DNA from 3 places in the Arthrobacter sp. B3I9 genome. Region 1 is predicted to be linked to each of the others. Evidence: predicted binding sites of a transcription regulator. Region 1 holds the regulator's gene; each other region holds the start of a gene.
What was found. The regulator HrcA, encoded in region 1, represses chaperone genes, less so after heat shock. The targets are predictions, from matches to a motif close to TTNGCACTCGNNNNNNNCGAGTGCNAA.

Region 1 (9,784 bases):
CACCTGGAAATCACCCGTGAGCGCCTGGAACGCGAATACAACCTGGACCTGATCTCCACCGCGCCCAACGTGGAATACGAGGTAACGCTGGAGGACAAGAAGGTCGTCCACGTCACGAACCCCAGCGAATACCCCACGGGCAAGGTCGCCGAAGTCCGCGAGCCCATGGTGTCGGCCACCATCCTCGCCCCGAGCGAGTTCGTCGGCGCCATCATGGAGCTGTGCCAGACCCGCCGCGGCGTGCTCGGCGGCATGGACTACCTCTCCGAGGACCGGGTGGAAATCCGGTACCGCCTGCCGCTGGCCGAAATCGTCTTCGACTTCTTCGACATCCTCAAGTCCAAGACCCGCGGCTACGGATCACTGGACTGGAAGGCCGACGGCGACCAGGTTTCCGATCTGGTCAAGGTCGACATCATGCTCCAGGGCGAGCAGGTGGACGCCTTCTCCGCCATCACACACCGTGACAAGGCGTACGCCTACGGTGTGATGATGACGGGCAAGCTCCGCGAACTGATCCCGCGGCAGCAGTTCGAGGTGCCCATCCAGGCCGCCATCGGCTCGCGGATCATCGCCCGTGAAAGCATCCGTGCCATCCGCAAGGACGTGCTCGCCAAGTGCTACGGCGGTGACATCACCCGTAAGCGCAAGCTGCTCGAAAAGCAGAAGGAAGGCAAGAAGCGCATGAAGATGGTGGGCCGCGTCGAGGTCCCGCAGGAAGCCTTCATCGCAGCCCTCACCACGGACGAGTCCAAGGACAAGGCCAAGAAGTAGCGGTGCCGGCGATGACTGTCCCAACCCGGCTTGGCGGGCCCCATGCCTAGCGCCCTTCCACTGGGCGACCCTGCGCCGCCGGACGGGCTGCTGCCCGCCCAGGCGGTCGAGGGTGCGGCAGCGCGGGCCTTCGAGCTCTACGTGCACATTCCGTTCTGCGCGGTGCGGTGCGGCTACTGCGATTTCAACACCTATACCGCGACCGAGCTCGGCGGAGGGGCCTCGCAGGACGCCTACGCCAGCACGGCCATCGCCGAGGTTGACTTCGCCGTCCGGGCCCTGGCCGAGAGCGGCCTGCCGCCGCGTCCGCTGGGCACGGTCTTCTTCGGCGGCGGAACGCCCACGCTGCTGCCCGCCGAGGACCTGGCGCGCATTCTGACCGCCGCCATCGCCGCGTGGGGCCTCGCGCCCGGCGCCGAGGTCACCACCGAGGCCAACCCTGACTCTGTCACGCCAGAATCCCTGCAGCTGCTCGCCGACGCCGGGTTCACCCGTGTCTCGTTCGGCATGCAGTCGGCTGTCCCGCACGTGCTGAAGGTTCTGGACCGGACCCACACCCCCAGCCGCGTGCCGCAGGTGGTGCAGTGGGCCCGGGACGCAGGCCTGGCGGTCAGCCTGGACCTGATCTACGGAACGCCCGGGGAATCGCTCGAGGACTGGCGCTACTCGCTGGAGACGGCGTTGTCCTACGGCCCGGACCACATCAGCGCCTACGCACTGATCGTGGAGGAAGGCACGAAGCTCGCCGCCCAGATCCGCCGCGGCCAGGTGCCGGAGATCGACGACGACGACCACGCCGCCAAATACGAACTCGCCGACCAGCTCATCTCGGCCGCCGGGCTCGGCTGGTACGAGGTCAGCAACTGGGCCCGCACCTCGGCGCAGGCCTGCCGCCACAACCTCGCCTACTGGCGCGGTGATGACTGGTGGGGGATCGGCCCCGGGGCACACTCCCATGTGGGCGGCGTCCGCTGGTGGAACGTCAAGCACCCGACGGCCTACGCAAGCCGGCTCGGGGCGGGGCTTTCACCCGCCGCCGGCCGGGAAATCCTCGATTCCGAGACCCGCAACGTCGAGCGCATCATGCTCGAGGCGCGGCTGAACACCGGGCTCGAGATCGGCAGCCTGGGCGGCGCGGGGGATACCGGCAGGCACGCCGTGGCCGGGCTGATCGCCGACGGCCTGGTCGAACCGGCGGCAGCCTTCAAGGGCCGGCTGGTGCTCACCCTCAAGGGCAGGCTGCTCGCCGATGCCGTGGTCCGGCGGATCCTGCCGGACTGAGCTGGCGCCCGGCCGGACTGAGCTGGCTATTTAATCCAGCGCAGGTTGAAGTCGTAGCGGTGCGGCTGGCCGCGGTTGACGTGGATGCCCGCGGCGACCGAGAAGCAGGTGACCGCTATCCAGATCAGCGTCGCGAGGACCGCGAAGATGTTTCCCACCACCGGTACGAAGACCAGCAGGTTCGCGACCACGGCGGCGATCGTCGGCGGCAGCGTGAAGTTGAGGGCTTCCTTGGACTCCTGCGCGGTGAAGGGGCCGCGGTCCTTGAAGATCAGGTAGATGAGCAGCGAAGGCACGCAGCCGAGGATGCCGCCGAAGTGCGCCAGCGTGGCCCACTGCCGGTCCTCGCTGGCCGTCAGGGGCAGCGCATTGGCGGGAACGCCATGGTACGGGGGCTGGCCATGGCCGGCCTGGTTGCCCGTGTGTTCGCGTGCGTCATCTGCCACGGTTCTCGTCCTTCGGATTGCTGTGATGCGTTGTTACCTGGAGGTTCGGGGGCCACGCAGGATGCGCACCGCCGTTCCCAGAATACTTGCTTGGATGCCGAATCGAGGATCGGACCTCAGGGAGCCGTGAGGAAATCGATGACCTCTTCCACGCGTCCCAGCAGGGACGCCTCCAGATCCGCGTAGCTCCGGACGGCCCCGAGGAGCTTCTGCCAGCCCAGGCCGATATCCTCCTTGGTGCTGTGCGGCCAGCCGAAGGCCGTCAGGATGCCGGTCTTCCAATCCGTTCCGCGGGGAATCACCGGCCATTGCTCGATGCCCAGGACAGCGGGGCGGATGGCCTGCCAGACGTCCACGTACGGGTGGCCGACGATCAGGACGTTCCCGGCCGCGCCGGGGGACGCCATCACGGCGTCGGCAATCCTGGATTCCTTGGAATCCGGGACCAGATGGTCCACCAGGACGCCGAGGCGACGTCCTGGTCCGGGGCGGAAGGCCGCGACGGCGGCGGAGAGGTCATCGATCCCGTGCAACGGCTCGACGACGATGCCTTCCACCCTGAGGTCGTCTCCCCAGACCTTTTCCACCAGTTCGGCGTCGTGCTTGCCCTCCACCCAGATGCGGCTGGCCTTGGCCACCTGCGCGCGCTGGCCCGCGACGCGGACCGAGCCGGACGCAGTGCGGCCGGCTCCGGCCGTGCCCTGCGCCGGCCGGGGAGCGGGAGGCATCAGCCGGACCGGCTGGCCCTCCAGCAGGAATCCGAAGCCGAGCCGGAAGGACCGGGACTTGCCCCGGCGGTCCTCCAGAGCCACCACGTGCATGCCGCCCGACTTTTCAACCCGGGTCACGGCACCCACCCAGCCGGACTGCACGTCCTCAAGCACCATGCCGCGTTCCACCGGCACTTCGGGCAGCTGGGCCTTGGCGGGGGCGGACAGGTCCTGCGGTCCCCAGTTCTGGTACGACATCTGTTACACACTGCTTTGCGTTTGGAGGAACACGGCGGGCTGTGCCCGAGAACACCCGCCCCGGGACAACGCCGGGGCGAATCCAATGCTAACAACGCGGTGACTCATATTAGACTGGTTAGCACTTAGGCATGTCGAGTGCTAACCAGCAGTGCTGACCAGCAGTGCTGACCATGGGCGGCACCGCATGCGGGAGAGCCGATAGGAGGTGGAGCGTGAGCGAACCACGCAAACTGGAAGTATTGCGCGCCATCGTGGAGGACTATGTCCATTCCCGTGAACCCGTCGGCTCCAAAGCCCTCGTGGAACGGCACCACCTTGGCGTGTCCAGCGCCACCATCCGCAACGATATGGCGGCCCTGGAAGACGAAGGCCTGATCACTGCCCCGCACACCAGTGCCGGCAGGATTCCCACGGACAAGGGCTACCGGCTCTTCGTGGACCAGATTTCCGCCGTCAAGCCCCTCTCGCCGGCGGAACGCCGGGCCATCCAGGCGCTGCTCGAAGGTTCCGATGACCTCGACGACGTACTGGACCGGACCGTGCGGCTCCTGTCGCAGCTGACCAACCAGGTCGCCGTCGTGCAGTACCCGCATCTGAGCCGCGCCCGGGTGCGGCACATCGAATTCGTCCTGCTCGCACCACGCAAGGTACTGGTGGTCCTGATTGCGGACACCGGCAAGGTGGAGCAGCGGGTCATCGACGTCGGCCAGGACCTTCCGGACGACGCCGTAGCGGAGCTGCGCAGCTGGTTCCTGGCAGGCCTGTCCGGAACCCCGCTGACCGAGCTCCCGCAGTCGCTGCAGTCCGTGATCGCCGGCTGCCCGCCGGCACGCCGCACGGCCGCGCAGGCGCTGGCGAGGGGCCTCGAGGCCCTGGCCACGAGCAGCCGCGAAGAGCGCATGGTCATGGCCGGCACGGCCAACCTCGCACGCTCCAACGTCGACTTCCCGCTGAGCATCGGCCCTGTGCTGGAAGCGCTCGAAGAGCAGGTGGTCATGCTCCGCCTCCTCAGTGACATGGCGGCGGACCCGCGCGGCGTGACCGTCAGCATCGGCCGGGAGAACCCCTACGACGGCCTCGCCGAGGCGTCCGTGGTGGCCACCGGCTACGGCCCGGACGCCACCGCGAAGGTCGGCGTGCTGGGTCCGACCCGGATGGACTATCCGACCACCATGGCCGCCGTCCGCGCGGTGGCCCGCTACCTATCGAGGATCCTCGGGCCCTGACCGTCCACGCAGCAAGCCAACGCACCGCTGTTGACCGGACTTCTTTGCCCCAACAGGCAGTGCCCCACCGGCAGTACAAAAAGGAAGAGATACGAACTTTGAGCAGCCACTACGACGTTCTTGGAGTCTCCCGCGAAGCAACCGGGGAAGAGATCAAGAAGGCTTACCGCAAGCTTGCCCGGACGTTGCACCCGGACGTGAACCCCGGCAGCGACGCTTCGGAGCGCTTCAAGGCCGTCACCCACGCATACGAGGTGCTCTCCGACCCGCAGAAGCGGCGGGTCTACGACACCACGGGTAACGAGAACGGCACCGACAACGGCTTCGGCGGCGGCAGCTACGCGGGCCAGGGCTTCGCGTTCCAGGACATCTTCGACACGTTCTTCGGCGCCGGCGGCCAGGCCGGTCCGGCTTCACGCGTGCGCCGCGGGCAGGACGCGCTGATCAGCGTCCGGATCGACCTCCGCGACGCCGTGTTCGGCGTCAACAAGAAACTCGAAGTGGACACCGCGGTCACGTGCCCCACGTGTGCAGGCTCCTGCTGCCAGCCGGGCTCACACCCGGAGCGCTGCGACATCTGCGGCGGCAGCGGCCAGGTCCAGCGGGCCGTCCGGTCCATCCTGGGCCAGGTCATGACCACGGCGCCCTGCGGCAGCTGCGAAGGCTTCGGCACCGTGATCAAGGATCCCTGCAACGAGTGCTCCGGCCAGGGCCGGATCCGCAGCCGCCGGACCCTGACCGTCAAGGTTCCCGCCGGCGTCGCCACCGGCACCCGCATCCAGCTCTCGGGCCAGGGCGAGGCGGGCCCGGCGGGCGGTCCCGCCGGCGATCTGTACGTGGAGATCAGGGTCAACACCGACGCCACCTACATGCGCGACGGCGACGACCTGCACGCCAGCCTGAACATCCCGATGACCGCCGCGGCGCTCGGCACCGAACTGAGCCTCGAGACCTTCGACGGCCCGCAGGAGATCGACGTCAAGGCCGGCACCCAGTCGGGCGAGGTCATCACCCTGCGCGGGCTCGGTGTCACGCATCTGCGCGGTTACGGCCGCGGGGATCTTAAGGTCCACCTGCAGGTGGAAACTCCGGCCAAGCTCGACGCCGCCCAGGAGGACCTGCTCCGGCAGCTGGCGAAACTGCGCGGCGAGCAGTTCAGCGAAGGCAAGCTGGCTGCCAGCGGCGGGGTCTTCGCCAAGCTCCGGGACCGTCTCGGTAACCTGTAGCGGTGAGTAACCCGGTCTTCTTCACCGCCCCGGGAACCCTGGACCAGCAGGCCCCCGGTTCCATGTTCGTCCTGGACGGCCCCGAGGCCCGCCATGCAGTGACGGTCAAGCGGCTTGCCGCGGGCGAGATGGTTGATATCGCCGACGGGGCGGGCAAGCGGCTGACCGGTTCAGTGACCGCCGTGGCCCCCGGTGAGCTGACCGTGGAGTGCGCACAGCTGAGCGTTGAACCGCGGCCGGACATCCGGCTGGTCCTGGTGCAGGCCCTTGCGAAGGGCGACCGGGACGAACTGGCCGCCGAGACCGTCACGGAGCTGGGTATCGACGCCGTCGTCCCCTGGCAGGCGGAACGCTCGATCGTCCGCTGGAAGGCCGAACGGGCGGCAAAGGCCCATGCCAAGTGGCAGTCCGTGGTTGCGGCGGCGGCCAAGCAGGCCCGCCGCGCTTGGATTCCGGAAGTGCGTCCCGCCGTCGACGGCGCCGGGTTGCAGGCGGCCGTCGCCGCGGCAGATCTCGCCGTCATCCTGCACGAGGACGCCGTGCGCCCGCTCCGGCAGGTGCTCGAATCCTGGCATGCGACGGCCTGGGCCGAGCCGCCTGCGGAACCAACGGGCCGGGAGGTGCTGCTGATCGTCGGCCCGGAGGGCGGCATCAGCCCCCGCGAAGTGACGAGGCTGTGCGACGCTGGGGCAGTGACCGCCCTCCTCGGGCATCATGTGCTGCGCTCATCCACCGCCGGGCCGGCCGCGACCGTGCTGGCCAGCGATATCCTGGGACGCTGGTAATTCAATCCATTGCTCCCCACCGGCCCAAACCCAATCCAGTGCTCCCCACCGGCCTCCTCGCCTCGCAAGCTCGGCCAGGGAACCCTGCCGGCGTGGGCCCAAACGGCCCTTTTGAGCGTTCAAAAGGGCCGTTACGGAGCAATCGATGCTGGTGGCGGGGGCGGGCTACTTGACCGTGAAGCCGCGGGTGTCGACGTTGAGTTCCTCTGAGGGGTCGTCATCCTTGACCTGGGACACCCTGACCTCGTAGTTCCCCGGACCGAGGTTTACCTGGAGGCTGAAGAATCCGGATTGCGGCGCATCGGCTGACGCGGTTGCGGTCCCGTTCTGGTAGCTGGTCTTGACGGTCCCGTCGATCCGCAGGATCTCCCAGCGGAGCTTTCCGCCGGGGACAATGCTCCGGCCGCTGATCTTGACCGCACCGTCATCGAGGGAGGCAGCTTCCTGGGGGTCCACGATCCACACCGGGGCCACCATGCCGGAGCTGCGGGAGGTCGGGGCACCAAGGCGGACATGGTTGAACGCGACGTAGTCGGTGTGGCCGTCAACGAGGACCACCACCTGCACCTGCTGCCCGGCGTCGATCAGCCCCGCGCTGGCACCGGCTGCCGTTGCGGTATAGACAAGCTGCTGGATTGCGCGTTCTGCCATCGCCGCGTCCACGTTGCTGTTGAAGGCGTCATCCGAAAGGTCCACCGTGATGACGTTCTTGCCCGAGATAGACGTTGCGAGCTTTTTGGGATTCTGCCAGGGCGTGAAAAAGTCCGGATCGAGCGGCTTCTCGGACATCATGACGTGGAGGGCGCGGGTGACCGGGTTGTCCTGTTCCGGAACGTCGCGGAACTCGCGGTAGAGGAACATGTTTTCGTTGCTCCGGCCGATCCAGTACACGGGAGCCTTGTTTGAGGCCTGAGTGGTTTCCAGGGGAGCGCTCGTGGTCGGGGCGCCCGGTGTGGCCGTGCCGGCCTGGAGCTGCGAGGCGGTGTTCGAGCTGGTGATGCCGGGCTGCGGCGCCGCAACGCAGCCGGAAAGGACCAGCGCCGCAGGCAGCATCACCAGCAGCGCGCCGGGACGCATGCGCCCGCCTGCCGGCTTCGAACTGGTTCCACGCTGCTTGATGGCTGATTCCTTTCCTGCTCCGTAACTAACGACCAGCCCCCGCCATGGTCAGCCGTCCCGCCGGGAAATCGTCCCGCCGGGTGGCCGATTCCCAGCATGGCATATGGTCCGCATGCTGCACCGGGGTTTGGGCCTGCCCGGCGGAACTGCAACGGGAACGATATGAGGCCGATACGAAGTTGATACCTTGTGACGGAAACTGAAGGCGGCCGCAGACCGGTGGAGACGTCCGTCAGGGGCTTCGGCCGCGTCGTGCGGGCCTGTGCTGGCGTAAGATGGAAGGACCCCCGAAAACCGGGACCGCAAGGCGAGGACCGCCGTCGGTCCCGGACCGGGGGGACACGTTATTTTCCGACTGAAGGGGACCAGAGGCCTGCGGGCCACCACCATGACTGAAGCAGCGAACGGTAAGGCCCGGATCAGCGCCGGAGCGCGCACCGCAGGCGAATTCCCACACTCCCTCCCAGGTTTGCGGACGGAGGTGGTCCTGTTCGACAACTCCGACCAGATGGTCCAGTCCCTCGGCAGTCATGACGAAGCCCTGCGCTATATCGAGTCCCAGTTCCCGGCCGTGGACTTCCACGCCCGCGGCAACGAGCTGTCCATCAGCGGGCCGGCCGCCGATGTTCCCCGGATCATGCGGCTGCTGAACGAAGTGCGCGGGCTCGTTTCGCGCGGCACGGTCATCACGCCCGCCGTGCTGCAGCAGCTCGTGTCCCTGCTCCGCAGCCAGTCCCAGTCGCTGCAGAACCCGGTGGACGTCCTCACGTACAACATCCTCTCCAGCCGCGGGAAGACCATCCGCCCGAAGACGCTGAACCAGAAGAACTACGTTGACGCGATCGACGCCAACACCGTGATCTTCGGAATCGGCCCGGCGGGTACCGGCAAGACGTACCTGGCCATGGCCAAGGCTGTGCAGGCGCTGCAACAGAAAGAGGTCAACCGCATCATCCTGACCCGTCCCGCTGTCGAAGCGGGGGAGCGGCTCGGCTTCCTGCCCGGCACCCTCAGCGACAAGATCGACCCCTACCTGCGCCCGCTCTATGACGCCCTGCACGACATGATGGACCCCGAGTCCATCCCGCGCCTGATGGCTGCCGGCACCATCGAAGTGGCGCCCCTGGCCTACATGCGCGGCCGGACCCTCAACGACGCTTTCATCATCCTGGACGAGGCCCAGAACACCACGCCCGAACAGATGAAGATGTTCCTCACCCGGCTTGGCTTCGGCTCGAAGATGGTCGTCACCGGTGACATCACCCAGGTTGACCTGCCGTTCGGCACACGGTCGGGCCTGCGGATCGTCGAAGAGATCCTGCAGGGGATCGAGGATGTCAACTTCACCGTCCTGGACGCGTCCGACGTCGTCCGCCACCGCCTGGTGGGTGACATCGTCAACGCCTACAGCATCTGGGACGAGGTCCAGCGGCGCCGGGTCAAGCAGCCTGTTGCCCGGGACAAGCAGCCGGCCGCCCGGGACAATCGGGGAGCGAGCGCGTGAGCATCGAAGTCAACAACGAATCCGGCGTGGCCGTCGACGAATCCGAGCTGGTCGCGCTCTCAAGGTTCATCTTCGAACGCCTCTTCATCCACCCGCAGGCCGAGCTGTCCATCCTGCTGGTGGACGAACCCGCCATGGAAAAGCTGCACATCGAGCTGATGGATGAACCCGGTTCCACCGACGTGCTCTCCGTCCCCATGGACGAACTCACTCCCGGCACCCCGGACAAGCCCACACCGCAGGGCATGCTGGGCGATATCGCGATCTGCCCCCAGGTGGCCGAGGTGCAGGCGAGGAACGCGGGGCACTCCACGCAGGACGAGATGCTGCTGCTCACCACGCACGGCATTCTCCACCTGCTCGGATTCGACCACGCTGAACCGGAGGAAAAGGAAGAGATGTTCGGGCTCCAGCGCGAACTGCTCTCCGCCTTCACCGGCAAGGACGCCCCC
Region 2 (10,240 bases), 1.3 Mb from region 1:
CGTGGTCCCGGAAAACACGCACCTGCTGCGTGAGTTCACCTCCTCGACGACGACGCCGGTCTCCACCGGCGAGAGGCTCTACAGCCGGCAGGAATTCCTGCCCGCACTGCAGGCCGGCATCGCCGTCGCCCAGCCGGACCTTTCCCACGCCGGCGGCATCACCGAGGTCCGGAAGATCGCCTCGCTCGCTGAAATCTACGAGGTCCAGCTCGCCCCGCACTGCCCGCTGGGCCCGCTGGCACTGGCCGCCTGCCTGCAGGTGGGCTTTGCCACGCCGAACTTCCTGATCCAGGAACAAAGCATCGGGATCCACTACAACAAGGGCGCCGAGGTCCTGGACTACGTCGTGGACAAGACCCCGCTGAAGTTCGTGGACGGTCACATCGAACGGCTCACCGGTCCCGGCCTGGGCATCGAGATCGACGAGGCAGTGGTCCGCGCCGCGGACAAGCGCGGGCACGCCTGGCGCGGTCCCGTCTGGCGGCACTCCGACGGCGCCTTCGCGGAATGGTGACGGCCGGCATGACAGCCACAATGACGGACACCCTATGAAGGAGCAGCCCAGCATGGAGAACAGCCTGACCGCCGAGACCCTGACCCCCGAGACACTGCTCGCCGGGATACGGCAGACCCGCCTCGTCGCGATCGTCCGGGGCACCGACGGCGCGGCCGCAGCGAAGGCCGCGCTGGCGGCAATGGAGGAGGGCTTCCGCTACGTCGAAATCGCCCTCACCACGCCGGGTGCGCTCGAGGCCATCCGGGAGGTGCGGGCAGCGGCTCCCGCCGGAAGCTTCGTCGGCGCCGGAACGGTGCTCACAAAGCAGGACGTGGACAACGTCGCAGGGGCTGGCGGCCAGTTCATCGTCACCCCGTCACTGGCGCCGTCCATCGAAGAGGCGGCCGGCCGGGGCATCCCTGTCCTGGCGGGGGCGCTCACCCCAAGCGAGGCCCTCGAGGCGATGAACCGCGGTGCCACCGCGGTGAAGCTCTTCCCCGCCTCGATCGGCGGCCCGGGCTATCTGAAGGCGCTGCGCGACCCGTTCCCGGACATCCCCTTCATTGCTGTCGGCGGAGTGGGGCTCGACGAGGCGGCCGGCTACTGGGGAGCGGGCGCGATCGCTGTCGGACTCGGTGGCCCGCTGTTCGGCGACGCCGGATCAGGCGGCGATCTTGCTCCCGTGCGGCAGCGGGCCCGCAGTTTCGTCGCCCTGGCGTCCGACTTTGACCGTCGGCTTGCGGAGAGCGGGCGGTGACTGCCGCCGTCGGGCTTTCCCCCGTCGACCTCCTGACCTTTGGCGAATCCATGGTCTCGTTGCGCTCGGCGGGTCCGCTGTCCTCCGGCGGCGCACTGACGATGCATGTGGCCGGGGCGGAGTCGAATGTGGCGGTCGGCGTCGCCCGGCTCGGACACAGCGTCAGCTGGGCCGGCGTGGTGGGTGCCGACCCGCACGGCGAGTTCATCCTCCGCCAGCTCCGCGCCGAAGGCGTCGGGCTGCAGTACCGGCAGGACGGTATCCGCCGGACCGGCGTGATGTTCCTCGAACAGCGCACGGCCGATGTCACCCGGGCGTTCTACTACCGGTCCGGCTCCGCCGGGTCCACACTCAGCCGGGAGGACGTGGACACTGCCATGCAGCAGAAGCCGCGCATTCTGCACCTGACGGGCATCACGGCAGCGCTGGGCCCGGAATCCCGGAAGGCCGTGGAATACGCCGCCGAGCGCGCCGCTGCTGACGGCGTGGTGGTGTCACTCGACGTCAACTACCGGAGCAAGCTCTGGTCCCGGGAGGAGGCGCGTGAGGTGCTTCTTCCGCTTGTCCGGCATGCCAGCATCCTGATCGCCTCCGAGGACGAACTCGGACTGGTGTCGTCGGCGCCTGCGGACACCTCGGACCAGGACGCCCTCGAAACGGCGATGGTCGCCGAGCTGCTGGGCCGGGGCGTGGGCGAAGTTGTGGTCAAGCGCGGCGCCGCCGGCGCCGGAGTCCACACCGCCGACGGCCGGTGGGAAGCGGCTGCGGTGCCCGTGACCAGCATCGATACCGTGGGAGCCGGAGACGCCTTCACGGCCGGCTACCTCTCCGCACTGCTCGACGGCGCCGACGTGTCCGGCCGCCTGCAGCGTGGTGCCCTTACCGGGGCCTTCGCCGTCAGCACCGCCGGGGACTGGGAAGGCCTGCCGCACCGTGCCGAACTTGCGCTGCTGGCGACTACCCCCGGCGGGACCACCCAACGATAAGCCACCGCGGGCCGGACCCGGCACGCCTCCATCTCCCGACTAAGAAAGCCTGGAACTGCTGTGAAAATCATTGCCGCTGAAGTCTTCGTGACCAGCCCGTCCCGGAACTTCGTGACGCTTCGGATCACCACCGAGGACGGCGTGACCGGTATCGGTGACGCCACCCTGAACGGGCGTGAGCTCGCGGTCGCGGCGTACCTGAAGGAGCACGTTGCGCAGTTGCTGATCGGAAAGGATCCGCACCGGATCGAGGACACCTGGCAGTTCCTGTACCGGTCCTCGTACTGGCGCCGCGGCCCGGTGACGATGGCGGCGATCGCCGCCGTGGACATGGCGTTGTGGGACATCAAGGGCAAGCTGGCGGGCATGCCGGTGTACCAGCTGCTCGGCGGGGCGTCGCGGAACGGTCTGCGTGCGTACGGGCACGCCTCGGGCTCGGATCTGGAGTCGTTGTTTGATTCCGTGCGGGAGCATCTGGAGCTGGGCTACAAGTCGATCCGGATCCAGACCGCGGTGCCGGGGATCAAGGCTGTGTACGGGGTCGCGGCGCAGGCGCAGGCCTCGGGCGAGCGCTATGACTACGAACCGGCCGGGCGCGGGGCGTTCCCGCTGGAGGAGGACTGGGACACCCGCGCCTACCTGCGGCACCTGCCCACCGTGTTCGAGGCGGTCCGGAACGAGTTCGGTCCGGAAATCCCGCTGCTGCACGACGGCCACCACCGGATGACCCCGATCCAGGCCGCGAAGCTCGGCAAGGCGCTCGAACCATACGACCTGTTCTGGCTGGAGGACTGCACTCCTGCGGAGAACCAGGAGGCGCTGCGCCTGGTCCGGCAGCACACCACCACGCCGCTGGCCATCGGTGAAATCTTCAACACTGTGTACGACTACCAGACCATCATCAAGGAACAGCTGATCGATTACGTCCGGGCCGCGTCGACGCACTTCGGCGGGATTTCGCCGTTGAAGAAGGTGATGGACTTCGCCGCGCAGTACCAGATCAAGTCCGGCTTCCACGGGCCCACGGACATTTCCCCGGTCGGGTTCGCCGCGCAGCTGCACGTGGGCCTGGCGATCCACAACTACGGGATCCAGGAGTACATGCAGCACTCGGACAAGACCAACGAGGTCTTCGAGCAGTCGATGACGTTCGTGGACGGTTACCTGCACCCGGGGAACGAGCCGGGCCTCGGCGTCGAGTTCAACGCCGAAGCCGCGGCAGCCTACCCCTACCAGCAGGCGTACCTGCCCTACAACCGCCTCGTCGACGGAACGGTCCACGACTGGTAAGCGTTCCCGCAACCAAAATGGTCCCGGGAGGCGAGCTTTCGCTCAGCCGCCCGGGACCTGTTTTGTTAAGAGGGGTTTCCCTGCGTCCCGTTTACCGGGTCTGCCGGTGGCTCAGTGAATGAGTTCCCGGGTCATGCCGAAGGGGACCTGGTCGGACAGTGCCGCCGTGTAGTGCCCGGGCTTGTGCCGCGTGAGCAGGATGCCGTGCGTCCCGGTGGTCATGGCGAGCTGCTGCAGCCCGCGGACTGCCTCGTTGAGTCGTTCGTCGAGGACATGCCGGCTGTCGACTTGGATCTCAATGGAGTCGGTAATCGTGGTCATTGCTCAGTCTTTCTTGGAGTACTTCTAGTCGGCCCCAATGGATTCAGGAACCATAACGTCATATTTATTGTCTCGTCAAGTTTCTCCGTTGCCTCCGTCCGGCGCCCAAACCCGGCCGGGGCCCGGTGCTGGCTACTGACCTGCGGTTCTACTCCGGAACTGGTTCCGATGGTGAAGGTGGTCACCTCGACGCCCCGGGCGGTGCGAGCCGTGTCAAGGACGGCCGGAACGCCGCCCGTCCGCCGCCCGTCCGCTGCCCGGACAAAGGCGGTAATCTTCAGCAAGGACCTCTATCCACTTCACTAAAGGCGGAAGCAGAACATGGCCGAGGAGCAAGCCCGGACGTCGCAGGGCCGGTGGCGCGTCTTCCATGACAAATTTGTCGTGGAGGAACGCTATATAAGCGCGGCTGCACGGAGAAATCTCTTCCGGATCGCCGTCGTCCTGATAGTCGTCGGAATCGTGCTGTTTTCGGTCATCCTGACCGACGTTCTCCTGAGGGACGGCGTCGCCGACGCAGATGAGCCCGTGCGCTCCTGGCTCCTGACCCTGCGCTCAGGGCCGCTGACCACCATCATGATCATCCTCGCGATCATCTTCGGCCCGGTTGCCCTGCCGATCATTGTCCTGGTGGTCACCGTTGCGTGGGGGCTGCTGGCCAAGCACGCCTGGCGCCCCATCCTGCTCGCGGGGGCGATGCTGACCGGCGTGATCCTGGCCCAGGTGGTGGGCCGGACCGTGGAGCGGCAGCGTCCCCCGTTGGACCTGATGCTTTTTGGCGCCGACACCACTTTCTCTTTCCCGTCGGGGCACGTCCTCGGTGCGTGTGACTTCCTGCTCGTCACGACGTACCTCGTGTATTCGCGTCGGCGCAATCCGCGGTCCGCCGTGGTCGCTTTCGCCGTCGCCGGAGTCGGGATCTTCTTTGCCGCGGTCAGCCGCCTCTACCTCGGATACCACTGGACCACGGACGCCCTGGCGTCGCTGTCCCTTTCCTTCGTGGTGCTGGGCGCAGTGATAGCCCTCGACACCTGGCGGACCGCCCGGATCCCGGGCGAGCGCATCACCGGAACCCTCTCAAAGGCCGAAACCAGCAAGGACTAGTCCGCCCTTGTCCGGGGCGGCTGCCGATGCCACCATGGGCCATGGCCACCGAAGACGACGTCCGCCGCGCCGCCCTGGCCCTGCCGGGCGTGGTGGAGCGGTCGAGCTGGGGCCGGCCGGCATGGTTTGCGGCCACCCTGATGGCTCGGATCTGGGACGACGGGGTTCTGACGGTTAAGACGGAGGAGCGCGAGGCGCTGGCCGGTACAGACCCGGCAACCTACTTCTGGACGCCGCACCATGACCGGTCACCGCAGCTGGTGCTCGTCCGCCTGGAGCGCATAGGCCTCCAGGAACTCGGCGAGCTCCTTGACGAATCACACCGGCTCGCCGGGGGCCGACGCCGGTAGCGCCGCCATGGGGCGGGGTCAGGAGGCGGGGCGGGTCAGGAGGCGGACCCAGTCAGGAGGCCGGCCCGACGTCGCGGTCCACGTTTGCGGGCCGGGACCGGGACCTTGCCCGCGCCCGTTTCAGTTCCGCGCGGAGCCGCGCGTTGGTGGCTTCCAGCTCCAGGACCTTGGCCACCCCGGCCAGATTCAGTCCCTCGTCCAGCAGTACGTTGATCCGCCGAAGCACCGCCAGGTCCGCTTCGCTGTACTGCCGCGTCCCCCCGGCTGTGCGGTCAGGCGTCAGGAGTCCCCGGCGCTCGTACAGCCGGATGTTCTGCTGTCCCGTTCCGACAAGCTGGGCCACCACGGAGATCGCGTACAGGCCCACCTCCGGTGCACGTTCCTCCATGGTCCTCCCTCAGCCGGCCAAAAATTCCTGTTGCATCAGTTTGGCACTGGTGCTATAAAAAATCTATAGCCGTCACCATAGATATGGGATGGGCGGCTGAAGGAAAATATCTGGATTCTCGTCAGAAGGAGTGGATCATGATGTTGATGCGTACGGACCCGTTCCGCGAACTGGACCGGCTGACCCAGCAGGTGTTCGGAACGGCGGCTCGGCCCGCTGCGATGCCGATGGACGCCTGGCAGGAAGACGGGGAGTTTGTGGTTGCGTTCGACCTCCCCGGCGTCAACGTGGACACCGTCGATCTTGACATCGAACGCAACGTCTTGACCGTCCGCGCAGAGCGGCGTGATCAGACGCAGCCCAACGTTGAGCTGATTGCTTCGGAGCGGCCGCGTGGCGTGTTTAGCCGCCAGCTGATCCTGGGCGACACCCTGGACACGGAGAAGGTTAAGGCCACCTACGCCGACGGTGTCCTGACACTCCGCATTCCGGTGCTCGAGAAGGCCAAGCCGCGCAAGATCGAGATCACGAGCACGCAGGACAAGATGCAGGAGATCGGCAAGTAAACGGAGACGGGCAACAGCGGCCGGACCGGCAGCTCCTGGGCGCCGGCCCGGCCGCCCCTGTACCACCCATCCGTCCCGGCCTGCCGGAGAACACCTCGGATGCTGGAGGCCCCAATGGACAGTGACCCGCGAGGTTACTACGCAGCCCTTCACGTGACGCCGGCTGCCACGCAGGCGGACATCCAGCGTGCCTTCCGGGCATTGATCCGCCTGCACCACCCCGACGTCGGCAGCCCTGGACCGCAGGGCGGGGGCTCGGACGTCCGGAGCATCCTGGATGCTTTCGCCGTACTGCGGAATCCGGTAGCCCGGGCGGAGTACGACCGGAACGGGCGGGCGCCGGACAGCGGTGCGGCCAGCGGCGCGCGGGGGACCGACGGACCCCCGGAGGGCGGCGGACGCCCTGCGGAGCCGCCCGGCCCGGCCGGCGCGAGGGACATTCCGGTGCGCCACCACCCCGGGCGCGGCCCCGTGCTTCGGGTCACCCCGGTCCGGTGGGAACGCGGTCCCTGGAAAGGGCGCAGCTAACAAAGCGGAAACAGCACAACAGAAGGAGTCCTGCCATGAGCGCATGGCGCCGCTACGATTCGCATCTGATGCCGGTCTTCCACGAACGGTTCGAGCAACGGTGGGGGAAAGGCACGGCGCCGTTTCTTGACCCCGAGGCCCACGAGTCCCCCCTTCCACGGGCGCAGTGGATCAACGTGGACACGGGCGCCGCACTGGCCGTGGTACCCATCTGGACCGACGACGATAGCCAGCACCGCTCCTTCGGCGTTTTCTATCTTCCGCCCACCGGAGACATCTGGGTCCTGCGCCCTGGCTTCACGGACTACCTGGAGCCCTCCGCAAAGGAGGCCGAACAGCTTTTTTCTCTCCGGAACGACGCCTTCAAGAAAGCGGTGGGCCATGCCAGGGAATTCATCTACGGCCCGGAAGGCTCCGTTCAATAACGGGGCCGGACTCAGGAGGAGCCAAGCGTGCCTCGTGCCAAGGACAGCCCGTTCGGCCTAAGATCAAGCGACCACCTGCGCAACTACCCCGGGAGACTCCGCCGATGAAAGCCTCCGCCAAAGAACTGGCCGCCCTGCTTCCGCCCCGCTTCACCCTGGGGGTGGCAACTGCGGCCTTCCAGATCGAGGGCGCGCTGGACGAGGACGGGCGCGGGCCCTCCGGCTGGGACGTCTTCGCGGCGAAGCCGGGGTCGATCGTGGATGACCACAGCCCCGCCGTGGCGTGCGACCACTACCACCGGATGCCGGAAGATGTGGCCCTGATGAAAGAACTGGGCGTCGATTCCTACCGCTTCTCCCTTTCGTGGTCCCGGATCCAACCCGGGGGCAGCGGTCCGGTAAATCCTGCGGGCCTGGACTTCTACGACCGGCTCATTGACCTGCTGCTGGCCAACGGGATCTCGCCCATGGCCACGCTGTACCACTGGGACACGCCGCTGGAGCTGGATGAGGCGGGCGGCTGGATGAACCGGGACACCGCCTACCGGCTGGGTGAGTTCGCGGCGATCGCCGCCGCCGCCTACGGTGACCGCGTGACGCGCTGGGTCACCGTCAACGAACCTGCCACCGTCACCACCAACGGCTATATGCTCGGCATGCACGCCCCGGGCGAAACCCTCATGCTGAAGGCGCTGCCCAGCGTGCACCACCAGCTCCTGGGCCACGGACTGTCGGTTCAGGCGCTCCGGGCAGCCAACGTCCCTGGGGAAATCGGCATCACCAACGTGTACTCGCCGATGGTCCCGGCTTCGGCCAACCCGCTGGACAAGGTCAGTGCCGGCCTGATGGACATGGCCCAGAACCGGATCTATGCGGACCCTGTCCTGTTGGGGAAATATCCGGACCTGATCCGGGCCGCCACATTCTTCTCGTCCTTCAGCCCGTCCAGCGAGGACATGGCGCTGATCTCGCAGCCGCTGGACTACTACGGACTCAACTACTACATGCCCACCCGCGTGGCCTCCGGCCCCGGGGACGGCCCCGTGCCCGAGGGCATGGCCGCGGCCATGGGCGATGACCTCAGCGGCACGGCCCCCGGGTCCCCGTTCCACATCGCCACCTTCCCGGACACCGAGACCACCGCCTATGGATGGCCGATCAAGCCCGAGTACATGGCCGTGGCTCTGGCCGAGATGAGCGAGCGCTACCCCGACCTGCCCCCGGTATACATCACCGAAGGCGGGGCGAGCTTCGAAGACCTGGAGATCCGGGGCGCGGACGGGCAGCTCATCATCCCGGATGAACGGCGGGTGCGCTACCTCGCGGACCATATCGCCACGGCGGTTGAAGCCACCTCGCCAGGCGGAGCAGCCGAAAAAATTGATCTGCGCGGCTACTATGTGTGGTCTCTGCTGGACAACTTTGAATGGTCCGGGGGCTACAAGCAGCAGTTCGGCCTGCTGCACGTAGACCGGGAGACTCAGCTCCGCACGCCCAAAGCCTCGTTCTATTGGCTCCAGGAGCTGCTCGCCGCCCGGTCCACGGACGCGGTCCCGGAGGTTACCGCGGGGGCGGCGCTCGCCGGCATATCCGACGCCGACGAGCTGGCCGGCGTGCCGGACGAAGGCGAGCTGGCCGGCACGCCCGACGACGAATGGTCCCAGGCGGTCAACTGACGCTGGCGGGCTGTTGCTGCAGGGGCCCGAGCCCGGCCGGCGGGTACTAGAACGGCGCCTAGAGAATTGTCAGTTCCCGCAGGCCTTTCGCCAGGCCCGCGCCGTCGGGGGAGTAGATCCACGGAACGGACGAACCGGCGTGGTCCCCGGACTCCGTGTGTCCACCGGCCAGCACGGCTTCGCCGGTGGAGAGCTGGCGGATGCCGATGGCGGCCACGCGGTCTCCGTGCTGCTGGGCGAAGTGGGAGTAAATGGCTTCATCGTGCTGGCCGTTATCCCCGAAAAGCAGCCAGCGCATGTTCGGGAACTCCTCTGCCAGCAGTTCCAGGTTCCGGCGCTTGTGCTCCTGGCCGCTGCGGAACCAGCGGTCGTTGGTGAGGCCCCAGTCGGTGAGCAACAGGGGACCCGGCGGGTACATGTTCCGCGTGATGAAGCGCGCCAGGGTGGGCGCCGCATTCCACGGCCCGGTGGACAGATAGATCACCGGGGCCTCCGGGTGTTTGACCAGCAGACGGTCCATCAGCACAGCCATGCCTGGCGTCGCCATCCTGGCCCGTTCGCTCAGGACGAAGGTGTTCCAGAGCGCGAGGAAGGGCCGCGGAAGTGCGGTGACCATGATCGTGTCATCAATGTCCGAGACGATGCCCAGCTCGGTGTCCGGGGAAATGACGAACACCTGGGACTTCACCGGGTCGGTTCCTTCGGCGCGCAGTTCCGCCGTGTGCCAGCCAGGAGCGAGTGACACCGGCACCACGGTGTCCACCAGGCCGCCGCGGTCCGCCTGTACCCGGGCAGTGACGCCCCCGATCTCGACTTCCACTTCGGTGAACTGGATGGGCACACTGGTGAAAGCGCGCCAGCCCCGGACATTCTGGTTGCCGTTCTGGGCGGCCTGCTCCGCCGCGCTTCCGGGCTTCGGCTTGCTTGTCAGCACCACCCGGGCGAGCACACGGACCCAGGTGGTGGAGCCATAGCCCTGGTAGGCGACGGTCTGCGGAGTGAAGTGCCAGCTCCTGGCAGCCTTCAGCCGCAGCCCGTTGACGCTGTCCGAAATCCAGTGGGCGAGCCTGAAGATATTGTTCCCGGAGACCGCTGGCTGCTGGGGTGAGTGCTGCGACACCAAGTTCATGCCTCCACTCTCCCACAGCCGCCTGCAGTTCGACCGGACTGCCTTGGGAGGAATCCCAATGTTGTTGTCAACGGTGACAGGGAGGCCCGGGCGGGAACTCCGTCCGCGTCCAGCCTGCTGAAACACTCACAGTCTGTGCACAGCAGCGCGAAAGTGGTCCGACAGGGTCCCATTCAAAGATAGGAACAACTTCGAAATCCGGAGTGGAACCAGCAAGGAGCATA
Region 3 (10,240 bases), 880 kb from region 1:
GGAAGTACCGCGCCGCGGTCCGGCCATGTTTCACCGGAAGCTCACCGCCGGGTTTTCCGGCGGCGATGGTGGGATGTGTCCGGTTCACCTCAAGGGCAATCTCCGCCCCGGAGTTTCCCAGCCCGACCACCAGGACCGGACCGTCCTGCAGCTGGCCGGGATTCCGGTAGCCGCCGGAGTGGAACTGGACCGTCGACGGTGCCAGTTCCGTGGCGAAGCCGGGAACGTTGGGAGCCTGGCTGACTCCGGTGGCCACGACGACGTTGCGCGCCTCCCAGCGCTGGCCGTTGGAAGCCGCAACGAAGTGGCCGGCCTCCCGCCACAGGCGCTCCACCCGGGTTCCGTGGAGCACCGGCAGGCTGTTTCTTGCAGCGTAGCCCTCCAGGAATCCGGCCACCTCATCCTTCGTGGGGAAGGACAGGGGATCCGCCGGGAACGGTTCGCCGGGCAGGCCGTCGTACTTCGCCGGGGTAAACACCCGCAGCGAGTCCCAGCGCCCGCGCCATGCGTCGCCGGTACGCGGATTCGCATCCAGGATGAGGAAATTTCGCTGTTGCTCCTTCAGATGGTGGCCCAGGGCCAGGCCTGACTGGCCGCCACCGATGATGATCGTGTCCAGCATGCCGGCCACGTGGTTGCTGTTCATTGCTTGCTCCTGCCTGAGGTGGAAACCTGCGGCTTGCAGGTCCATGCTTTGAGGCTACGAGCCGGGCCTTCCGCTCCGCGTCGGCCGAAACATGCAATTGTGCCGCACCGTCACGTGGGTATTTTTGTGCATTCAGCCGGCGAGCCCGTGCTCGAACGCATAACGTGTGGCTGCCGCCCGGGAAGACAAGCCGAGCTTGAGGAAGATATTGCTGATGTGCCGCGCGACGGTCTTTTCGCTCAGGTAGAGCTCGCCCGCGATGGCACGGTTGCCGCTGCCGGACGCAACGAGCCGCAGCACCTCCGCTTCCCTCGGCGTCAGCGGCCCAGCCCCGCCGCCGTCGGCAGTGCCCATAAAGGAGGCGGCCCAGGCAGCAGCGGGAGCGGCCCCCAGCTCGAGGAACTCCGCGTGCGCGGCCTCGAATTCCATCAGGGCCGAGGCTTCGTCGCCGAGGTCACGGCAGGCCCGCCCGATCAGGACCCGGCAGCGGGCGGCCTCGTAGGGCACACCAAGTCCAGCCCAGAGGTGCCAGGCCTGCCGCAGGGACCGGGAGGCACCCACGGGATCGCCCTCTTCCAGCCGGACTTCGCCGTCTGACTGGCCGGCCACGGCGCCCACCATGGGGCGGGGGCATTCCCGGGCAAAGGCGAGCAGGTCCTGGGCACCCTGACGGGCCGCCGGAAGGTCGGGAACAGCCAGTTCAATGTCCACCAGGGCGGGCAACAGGTGGCGGCGTGTGGCAGCGTCCGCCGTGCCGGCCGCCCTGCGGATCATCGCCTGGGCGCGCACCGCGTCTCCGCGTGCCAGCGACAGGAGTGCAAGGCCTGGCTGGGGTTCGTAGCCGCTGCGGGCCGCCTGCCTGTAGGAGGCTTCGCTTGCATCCAGGTCGCCGCTGAGGCGCTGCACTTCCGCCTGCTGGTAGAAACCGCCGTAGAGCGCCCGGGGATCACCGTTGCTGGAACGCTCCTGGGCGACGGCGGCCGCCGCCAGCGCCTCGGGCCAGGCACCGTGCAACCGGAAGAGCTCTGCGCGGTGAGCCTGGCACTGGCCGCTGAACGCAAGGGTGTCCGGGCGGTCGCGGCACCAGCGGTCAAGGGCCGCTGTCCACTCCAGCGCCCGCTCCAGATCCAAGGCCAGCTGGCAGTTGCCGATGACCGCGCAGTAGATAATCCCGGACGGCACTGCGGACAGTTCCCCCGCGGTCACGGCCACCATCACCTCGTCGAACATCGCGAGGCCTTCCTCGGCCCGGCCAATCGCCAGTGTTGCCTGCCCGCTGCCGAGCAGGGCGAACGCGGACAGGTCTTTGTCCCCGAACCTTTGTCCGAAGTCCGCCATCCGGGAGAAGAGCTGCAGGGCTGCTTCCGGATCGCCGCCGTACAGCGTCTCCAGGGCCACGGGGAGGAGCATGAAGCCCTGCACCGCGTCCGGTTCGGCAAGTTCGTTCACCAGCCGCTGGCCCCGTGCCAACCAGCCGCCAGCACGAGCCGTCTCCCCCGCGTTCGCCAGATGCATCACCATCCAGACGGCACAACGGGCGGCGCCCACCAGGTCGCCGAGAACCAGATATTCCTCGTGTGCGCGGGTAAGCGTATCCAGGCCCATGGTGAGGTTGCCGGTCAGGAGTTCCGCTGTTGCGAGCCGTTCAAGGTCCTGCGCGGGCAAGCCGCCCTGCTGGTCGGCATCCCGGAAATTCTCGAAGGCATCGGTCCAGCGGTGCTCCCGGAAGGCCGCACGGCCCTGGTCAATGCCCGTCTCAGCTGACATCTGGCCTCCTTCGGATCCCACCCAGCCAGCTTCACGCCACCGTTCGCCGCCCCAGACGGTACTTAAGCGTCACCGTACGCCCGGAGGGGAAGGGGCACAAGCGGGGCGTCCGGGCTAGGAACGCCTCAGCGCGCGCAAGGTCTGGATGGTGTCGGCCTCAGCCGCCGTCTTGTCGTCGCGGTACCGTTTGACGCGTGCGAACCGAAGGGCGATTCCGCCCGGATAGCGCGGGGAATGCTGCACGCCGTCGATCGCGATCTCGACGACGGTGACAGGTTCGACCCAGACGGTGCCCGCTGTGCGGCGCACTTCGAGCTCCTGGAACCTCTCGGTCTGCCAGCGCAGCAGCGCATCGGTGAGGCCTTTGAACGTCTTGCCCACCATCACATAACCGCCCGGTTCGCCGAACTCGCCGGCCGGGTCGAGGGCCCCGAGGTGCAGGTTCGACAGCAGCCCGGTACGCCGTCCCGATCCCCACTCGCAGGCGAGCACCACCAGGTCGTAGGTGAGCACCGGCTTCACCTTGATCCAGTTCGAACCACGCCGGCCGGCCGCGTAGGTTGATCCGACCGCCTTTACCACCACGCCCTCGTGGCCCGCAGCGAGCGCATCGCGTGACACACTCTCAGCAACGTCGGCGTCCGCCGTGATCTCCCCCGGGATCCGGTAGCCGGGGGAGATACGCTCGAGCACGCCGATGCGCGTCGCCAGCGGCTCGTCCAGCAGGTCGCGGCCGTCGATGTGCAGCACGTCGAAGAACCAGGGATGCAGCACCGTGGCCCGTGCGGCGTCCGCCCCGAACCGCGACATGGTCTCCTGGAACGGCCGCGGACCGCCGTCCTCGTCGAGGGCAAGGGTTTCGCCGTCGAGGATCACATCGCGCACCGGCAGTCCGCGCACCACGTCCACCACCTCGGGCAGCCGGTGGGTCACCTCGGCCAGGGTCCGGGTGTAGATGCGCACCTCGTCGCCGGCACGGTGCACCTGGATGCGCGCGCCGTCGAGCTTGTATTCCACCGACGCCGTCCCCGTGGCCTCCAGGGCCGCCCCGGCGCTGGACGCGGTTGAGGCGAGCATGGGCTGAACCGGACGGCCGACGACGAGGCCGACGGCGTCGAGCTGGGCCGTCGTGCCCGTGATCGCCAGCAGGGCTGTCCCGCCGAGATCACCCGAGAGCATCGCCGCACGGCGAACGGCGTCGACGGGCCGATCGGCGGCTCGGGCAACGGCATCGGTCAGGACCCCCTCAAGCGCACCGGTTCGCAGTTCGCCGAGCAGCACACCGGCGATGAAGGCCTGCTCGCGTTCGGTGGCGGCCGCCGTAAGCGTCCTAAGGGTCGAGGCGCGTTCCGCGGCGGATCCGGCACCTGCCGTGGCAAGCAGCCTGTCAAGAGCAGCGTCGAGGTCGGCGACAGTAAGGCTCGATTCGGCGGCCGGCTCCCCCATGGCCGCCGTCATGCCGCGCCAGCCGACCCCTACCCGGCCCTGCCGCGGCTTGGCGACCAGCAAGCCGACGGCCGTCGCGATGTCCCCGGGCTCAAGCCGGCGCAGCAGGTCGGCCAGTGCGTCGACCTTCGCGAGCCGGGAGCGGGTCGATGCGACGGCATCCGCGGTTCTGACGAGCTCCTCGAGCAGCATGGCACCAGTCTGCCATGCGGGCCCGGCACGGATGCGCAGTGCCTGGCCGCCGGCTCTGGACAGCGTCCGAAGGCCGTTCCAGAATGGGACCCGTGGGCATCATCGTCGCAAACCTGTTCATCACCCTCGACGGCGTCTACCAGGCACCCGGCGGCCGCGAGGAGGACACCGAAGGAGACTTCGCCTTCGGCGGCTGGCAGGCTCCCGTGTCCGATGACGAGGCGGGCGAGGCCATCGGTGCCGAAATCAGCCGCATCGACGCCCTGCTTCTTGGCCGGAAGACCTACGACATCTTTGCGGCCTACTGGCCGAACCAGTCCGACGAGATCGGCGGCACGCTCAACCGGGTGCCCAAGTTCGTCGTCTCCAGCACCCTGACCGACCCAGGGTGGGCCGGGACGACGGTGCTGCCGGATGCCGCGGCCGCGGGTCGGCTCCGCGAGGAGTACGAGCAGGTGCACATGTTCGGCAGCGGCGTCCTCATCCGTTCGCTGCTCGCGGAAAACGTGATCGACCGCCTCCACTTCTGGCTCTATCCGATCACTCTGGGGCAGGGCAAGCGCCTCTTCGACGCCGGGACCATCCCCGCCTCCTTCCGCCTCGCCGAGCCGGCGCGCACCTTCCCGAAGGGGGCGGTGTCGCTGGTGTACGAGCGGGCGGGAGACGTCGAGACGGAGGAAATGGCTGCCACGTAGCGCAGCCACCCGTGCACAAAAAACCGGCCCAGCGGATGCTGGACCGGTTTTTATGTGGTGGGTGGGCCTCAGTGCTGGTGGCCCGCGTGCTCGTCCTCGTCCGCCGGCTTCTCAACCACGAGGGTTTCCGTGGTGAGAACCAGCGCCGCGATCGAGGCGGCATTGCGCAGTGCTGCGCGCGTCACCTTGACCGGGTCGATGACGCCGGCGGAAATGAGGTCTTCGTACTCGCCGGTCTTGGCGTTGAAGCCCTGGTTGTTGGCGGATTCGGCCACCTTGGCAACGACGACATAGCCGTCGAAGCCCGCGTTCTGGGCGATCCAGCGAAGCGGCTGGGTCAGGGCGCGGCGGACGATGCCGACAGCAGCTGCCGCGTCACCTTCGAGCGCCTGAACAGCAGGATCCTCGTCCAGGGCCTTGAGGGCGTGGATGAGGGCCGAGCCGCCGCCAGCCACGATGCCTTCTTCGAGGGCAGCGCGGGTGGAGGACACGGCGTCCTCGATGCGGTGCTTCTTTTCCTTCAGCTCGACCTCGGTGGCAGCGCCGACCTTGATCACGCCGATGCCGCCGGCCAGCTTGGCCAGGCGTTCCTGGAGCTTTTCCTTGTCCCAGTCGGAATCGGTGCGGGTCAGCTCGGCGCGCAGCTGGGCGACCCGTGCTGCAACGTCCTCGGCCGAACCGGCGCCGTCGACGATGGTGGTGTTGTCCTTCGTGACGGTGATGCGCCGGGCGGTGCCGAGCACCTCGAGGCCGACGGTGTCCAGGCTCAGGCCCAGTTCCGGCGAGACAACCTGCGCGCCGGTGAGGGTGGCGATGTCCTGCAGCATGGCCTTGCGGCGGTCACCGAAACCCGGAGCCTTGACCGCAACGACGTTCAGGGTACCGCGGATGCGGTTGACGATCAGCGTGGAGAGGGCTTCGCCTTCGACGTCTTCGGCAATGATGAAGAGCGGCTTGGAGCTCTGCAGCGCCTTTTCCAGCAGCGGCAGGAATTCCTGCACCGAGGAGATCTTGCCCTGGTTGATCAGGATCAGAGCGTCTTCGAGGACTGCTTCCTGGCGTTCCGCGTCGGTGACGAAGTACGGGGACAGGTAGCCCTTGTCGAACTGCATGCCCTCGGTCAGGACCAGTTCGGTCTGCGTGGTGGAGGATTCCTCGATGGTGATCACACCATCCTTGCCGACCTTGCCGAAGGCTTCGGCCAGGAGCTCGCCGACCTCGTCGCTCTGCGCGGAGATGGAGGCCACGTTGGCAACCTGGGTGCCCTCGACCGGACGGGCGTTCTCGAGCAGGCGGGCTGCGACGGCCTCGACCGAGACCTCGATGCCGCGCTTGATCTGGCCCGGGGCGGCACCGGCCGCAACGTTGCGGAGGCCTTCCTTGACCAGAGCCTGTGCCAGCACCGTTGCGGTGGTGGTGCCGTCACCGGCGACGTCGTTGGTCTTGGTGGCGACCTCCTTGGCAAGCTGCGCGCCAAGGTTTTCGTAGGGGTCGTCCAGTTCGACTTCACGGGCGATCGTGACGCCGTCATTCGTGATGGTGGGCGCGCCCCACTTCTTGTCCAGCACGACGTTGCGGCCGCGCGGGCCGAGCGTCACCTTGACCGTGTTGGCGAGCTTATCGATGCCGGCTTCAAGCGACCGGCGGGCAGCGTCGTTAAACGCAAGCTGCTTTGCCATGGTTTTTGTCCTTTCAAGACCGAACCCCGCGCAGCTGACCCGTCAAAGAGGGATCGGCGGCGCGGGGTCCAAGAGAGTTACTTTACGACGATCGCCAGAACGTCGCGGGCGGACAGCACGAGGTACTCGTTGCCGCCGGTCTTAACTTCGGTTCCGCCGTACTTGGAGTAGATGACAACGTCGCCGACGGTGACATCGACCGGCACGCGGTTGCCGTTGTCGTCAAAGCGGCCGGGGCCTACTGCGACAACTTCGCCTTCCTGCGGCTTTTCCTGCGCGGAGTCCGGGATGACCAGGCCGGAAGCCGTGGTCTGCTCGGCTTCGAGCGGGCGGACAACAATACGATCCTCAAGAGGCTTAATAGAGACCGACAAGGACCTCTCCTATTCGTCAGCAAATTCGTGGACTATAAAGCTGTGGTGCCATGGCGTACAGACCGTCGTCGCGGTGCCGGCCGCAGCCTGGCTGAAGCTTTGGGGTTAGCACCCTCCTAGGGAGAGTGCTAATGACGACTCTATGTATTGGTTAGCACTCGGTCAAGGCGAGTGCCAGAAATGCGTCGACGGCGGACGCCCGGCAGGTGCCGCGGCCGTGCGGACCGCGCGGTTCACTGCCCGCCGAGGTCCTCGAAGTCCACGTCCTCGCCGTCGTCCCGGGCGCCATTCCGGTCTGCGCCGTTCCGGTCCCGGTACACCAGGAAAGCGCCGGCGGCGGCGAGCGCCAGGCCGACGATGAGGAACACCACGCCGCCGAGCCGGGCGGCAGCGTAGGTCTCGCGGATGGAGCGGGCTTCGTCCGTGGCGTCGTGGACGTCCTTGCCGCCCACCGAATAGACGGTGGCATTGAAGGAGTCGAGGAAAAAGATGATAACCAGCAGCGCCAGGCATACGACGGCGATCACAACGCCCGTGACCAGCGCCGGGCGCGCGTACCTGGCCACGCCGTGGCGGCGGGCCCGGCCCTCCGCGGCATCCTCCCCAGCGGCGCAGGGATCCGGGCGGGCGCCCTCCGGTCCGCCGGTTTCCCTGCCGTTGTCCTCCATGCCGTCCAGCGTAGCCGCCGCGCCCTGGCACCGCCGCCTGAACTACCCTTGATTCCATGGCTGACGCACAGCAGGACCAGATCGCGCCCCTCCTCAATCCCGAAGGCTGGGAGCTGCTGGCGTCGCTGGGACCGTACCGGGAGGATGAGGCGTTCCGGCTGAACGCAGCCCTGCGCAAGGCCGGGCACTCTCCCGAACTGGTGTCAGCGGCGCTGACGCAGTCCCGGCTCCGGACCAAGGCAGAGGCCAAGTTCGGCGAATTCGCCCGGCAGATGATTTTCACCCAGGCGGGGCTGGAGCAGGCCACCAGGCTTCCGGTGGCGGCCCGGCACGCGCAGCGCTTTGCGGAAGCCGGAGTGGAACATGTGGCGGACCTTGGCTGCGGCCTCGGAGCCGACGCGATGGCGATGGCGTCGCTGGACATCCGGGTTACGGCGGTGGAGATGGACGAGACAACGGCAGCCTGCGCCACCATGAACCTGATCCCGTTCCGGAACGCCACCGTGGTCCACGCCGACGCCACGGCCCTGCCCCTCGAGGGGATCGACGGCGTCTGGCTGGATCCGGCCCGGCGCACCACCTCCACGTCCGGGACGAAACGGCTCTGGGAGCCTGAGGACTTCTCCCCGCCGCTGTCCTTTGCGGAATCGCTGGCCGGCTCCGGCCGGGCCGTCGGGGTGAAGATGGGCCCGGGCATGCCGCACGAGGCGGTACCCGCCGACTGCGAGGCGCAGTGGGTCTCCGTGGGCGGGGAAGTCACCGAGGTCGCGCTGTGGTTCAACGCCGTCCGGCGCCCGGGCGTCCGGCGTGCCGCGCTCCTGCTCGGAGCGCAGGGCGCCGCGGAGCTGACCAGCCCCGAGGATTTCGACGGCGGCCCGGCAGCCCCGGTAGGCCCCGTTGAGGGATACCTCTATGAGCCCGACGGCGCCGTCATCCGCGCGGGCCTGGTGGCCGACGTCGCACTCCAGTTGGGCGGGCACCTTGTGGACGAGCACATCGCCTACATCTGCGCACCGGAACTGGTGGACACGCCGTTCGCCCGCGCCTACCGGATCCTCGAAGTGATGCCCTACAACGTCAAGGCACTCAAGGCGTGGGTCAAGGACGGCGGCATCGGCGTGCTGGACATCAAGAAACGCGGCACCTCCGTGACGCCCGAGGAGCTGCGCAAGCAGCTGCTGCCCGGGAAGCACAAGGGCAAAAAGACGGCCACCCTGGTCCTCACCAGGATCGGCGAGGACCGGGTGGCCATCTCGGTGGAGCCCGTTTAGGCCCTTTTCACCGTTACCGGGTCCGGCTACTGTGCCCGCATGAAGTCCTCGGCGGCACGGACCTGCTCGTCGCTGGGCCGGATCCCGGTGTAGAGCACAAACTGCTCCAGCGCCTGGATGGTGGCCACCTCGGCACCGGTGATCACGGTCTTGCCTGCGGCGCGGCCGGCCCTGACCAGCGGTGTTTCGGCCGGCAGCGCAACGACGTCGAACACCACCTCCGCGGCGTCCACCGCCTCCTGCGGGAAGGACAGCGCATCGGCGTCCGGGCCGCCGGCCATACTCCCTGCCATACCGATAGGTGTCACGTTGACCAGCATCTGGGCGGTACCGCTACTCACGGCGTCCGGGACCTCGGCCAGCCACTTGAAGCCGTAAAGTTTGGCGAGCGACCGTCCCGCAGCCTCGTTGCGGGCGATGACCGTCACGTCCGTGAAGCCCGCGTCGCGGAGGGCTGCCGCAGTTGCCTTGGCCATGCCGCCGGAGCCCCGGAGCCACACCGAGTAGTCCGTGGGAACGGCGTTGTTCCGCAGCAGCTGCTCAATGGCGGTGTAGTCGGTGTTGTACGCGGTGAGGCGGCCGCCGTCGTTGACGATGGTGTTGACCGAATCGATCGCCTTGGCGGACGGGTCCATGACGTCCACGAGGGCAATCACATCCTCTTTGTACGGCATGGATACGGCACAGCCGCGGATGCCCAGGCCCCGGACCCCGGCGATCGCCTGGGCGAGGTCGGTGGGCGCGAACGCCTTGTAGATCCAGTTCAGGCCCAGCTGTTCGTACAGATGGTTGTGGAAGCGCGTCCCGTTGTTGCTCGGCCGGGCCGAGAGGGAGATGCAGAGCGTCATGTCTTTGTTCAGTATGGGCACGCTCCCATTAAACGCCAGCAGCGCCCGGGGTCCAGCGGCCCGACGCGGCGCGCCAGCTGGGCCGCCGCTCATGCGGCCGCTGGGCACCGCTCATGCGGCCGTTCATGGTGTGAAAACAGTCACCTCCCGACGGCCGTTCATCACCGGTCTGCCTGCCGCCCCTGCATTAGACTGGGACCACCGTTGCCCACGCCAACCGCCCTGCCAGTACCGCTGCCAGAAGGGGTCACGGCAACGGGCAGCAGAACAGTAAAGGGACCACATGAAGATTGATTTCGCTTCATCCAGGCAATCAACTCTTGGTGTGGAATGGGAGCTCGCGCTGGTCGACGCCGAAACCGGCGAACTCGCCTCCGTGGCCAACGAGGTGCTCCGGGGGGTCGCCGCCGCCCATCCCGAGCTCAACGAGGACGACGAGCACCCCCACATCAAGCAGGAACTGCTGCTGAACACCGTTGAGCTGGTCACCGGGATCTGCACCACGGTTGCGGAGGCCAAGGCAGACCTGAGCGATTCGCTGGCGGCGGTCCGGGACGTCACCGACCCGATGGGCGTCGAGGTTTTCTGCGCCGGCAGCCACCCTTTCAGCCCACCGCAGCTGCAGCCCGTGACGGACAAGGAGCGCTACGCGAA

Region 2: the regulator HrcA is predicted to act here: its motif matches at 5,733-5,759, upstream of QFZ65_RS04505 (Hsp20/alpha crystallin family protein).
Region 3: the regulator HrcA is predicted to act here: its motif matches at 6,951-6,977, upstream of groES (co-chaperone GroES).

The regions. Positions count from the first base shown of each region.
Region 1 covers NZ_JAUSYO010000001.1:2,218,733-2,228,516, forward strand. Annotated here, with positions in the region: gene lepA (translation elongation factor 4) at 1-774, shown strand, start outside; gene hemW (radical SAM family heme chaperone HemW) at 817-2,055, shown strand; gene QFZ65_RS10440 (DUF4870 domain-containing protein) at 2,082-2,501, opposite strand; gene QFZ65_RS10445 (DUF3097 domain-containing protein) at 2,618-3,469, opposite strand; gene hrcA (heat-inducible transcriptional repressor HrcA) at 3,685-4,698, shown strand; gene dnaJ (molecular chaperone DnaJ) at 4,797-5,924, shown strand; gene QFZ65_RS10460 (16S rRNA (uracil(1498)-N(3))-methyltransferase) at 5,927-6,709, shown strand; gene QFZ65_RS10465 (GerMN domain-containing protein) at 6,875-7,786, opposite strand; gene QFZ65_RS10470 (PhoH family protein) at 8,217-9,332, shown strand; gene ybeY (rRNA maturation RNase YbeY) at 9,329-9,784, shown strand, end outside.
Region 2 covers NZ_JAUSYO010000001.1:950,737-960,976, forward strand. Annotated here, with positions in the region: gene dgoD (galactonate dehydratase) at 1-514, shown strand, start outside; gene QFZ65_RS04470 (bifunctional 4-hydroxy-2-oxoglutarate aldolase/2-dehydro-3-deoxy-phosphogluconate aldolase) at 567-1,253, shown strand; gene QFZ65_RS04475 (sugar kinase) at 1,250-2,239, shown strand; gene manD (D-mannonate dehydratase ManD) at 2,300-3,529, shown strand; gene QFZ65_RS04485 (hypothetical protein) at 3,641-3,850, opposite strand; gene QFZ65_RS04490 (phosphatase PAP2 family protein) at 4,172-4,954, shown strand; gene QFZ65_RS04495 (MmcQ/YjbR family DNA-binding protein) at 4,996-5,304, shown strand; gene QFZ65_RS04500 (MerR family transcriptional regulator) at 5,357-5,692, opposite strand; gene QFZ65_RS04505 (Hsp20/alpha crystallin family protein) at 5,833-6,258, shown strand; gene QFZ65_RS04510 (DnaJ domain-containing protein) at 6,373-6,786, shown strand; gene QFZ65_RS04515 (hypothetical protein) at 6,822-7,211, shown strand; gene QFZ65_RS04520 (glycoside hydrolase family 1 protein) at 7,316-8,887, shown strand; gene QFZ65_RS04525 (App1 family protein) at 8,946-10,016, opposite strand.
Region 3 covers NZ_JAUSYO010000001.1:1,337,336-1,347,575, reverse strand. Annotated here, with positions in the region: gene QFZ65_RS06410 (NAD(P)/FAD-dependent oxidoreductase) at 1-646, opposite strand, end outside; gene QFZ65_RS06405 (helix-turn-helix transcriptional regulator) at 779-2,413, opposite strand; gene QFZ65_RS06400 (ATP-dependent DNA ligase) at 2,528-4,051, opposite strand; gene QFZ65_RS06395 (dihydrofolate reductase family protein) at 4,144-4,746, shown strand; gene groL (chaperonin GroEL) at 4,815-6,425, opposite strand; gene groES (co-chaperone GroES) at 6,503-6,799, opposite strand; gene QFZ65_RS06380 (hypothetical protein) at 7,033-7,467, opposite strand; gene QFZ65_RS06375 (class I SAM-dependent methyltransferase) at 7,524-8,738, shown strand; gene QFZ65_RS06370 (shikimate 5-dehydrogenase) at 8,765-9,607, opposite strand; gene QFZ65_RS06365 (glutamate--cysteine ligase) at 9,870-10,240, shown strand, end outside.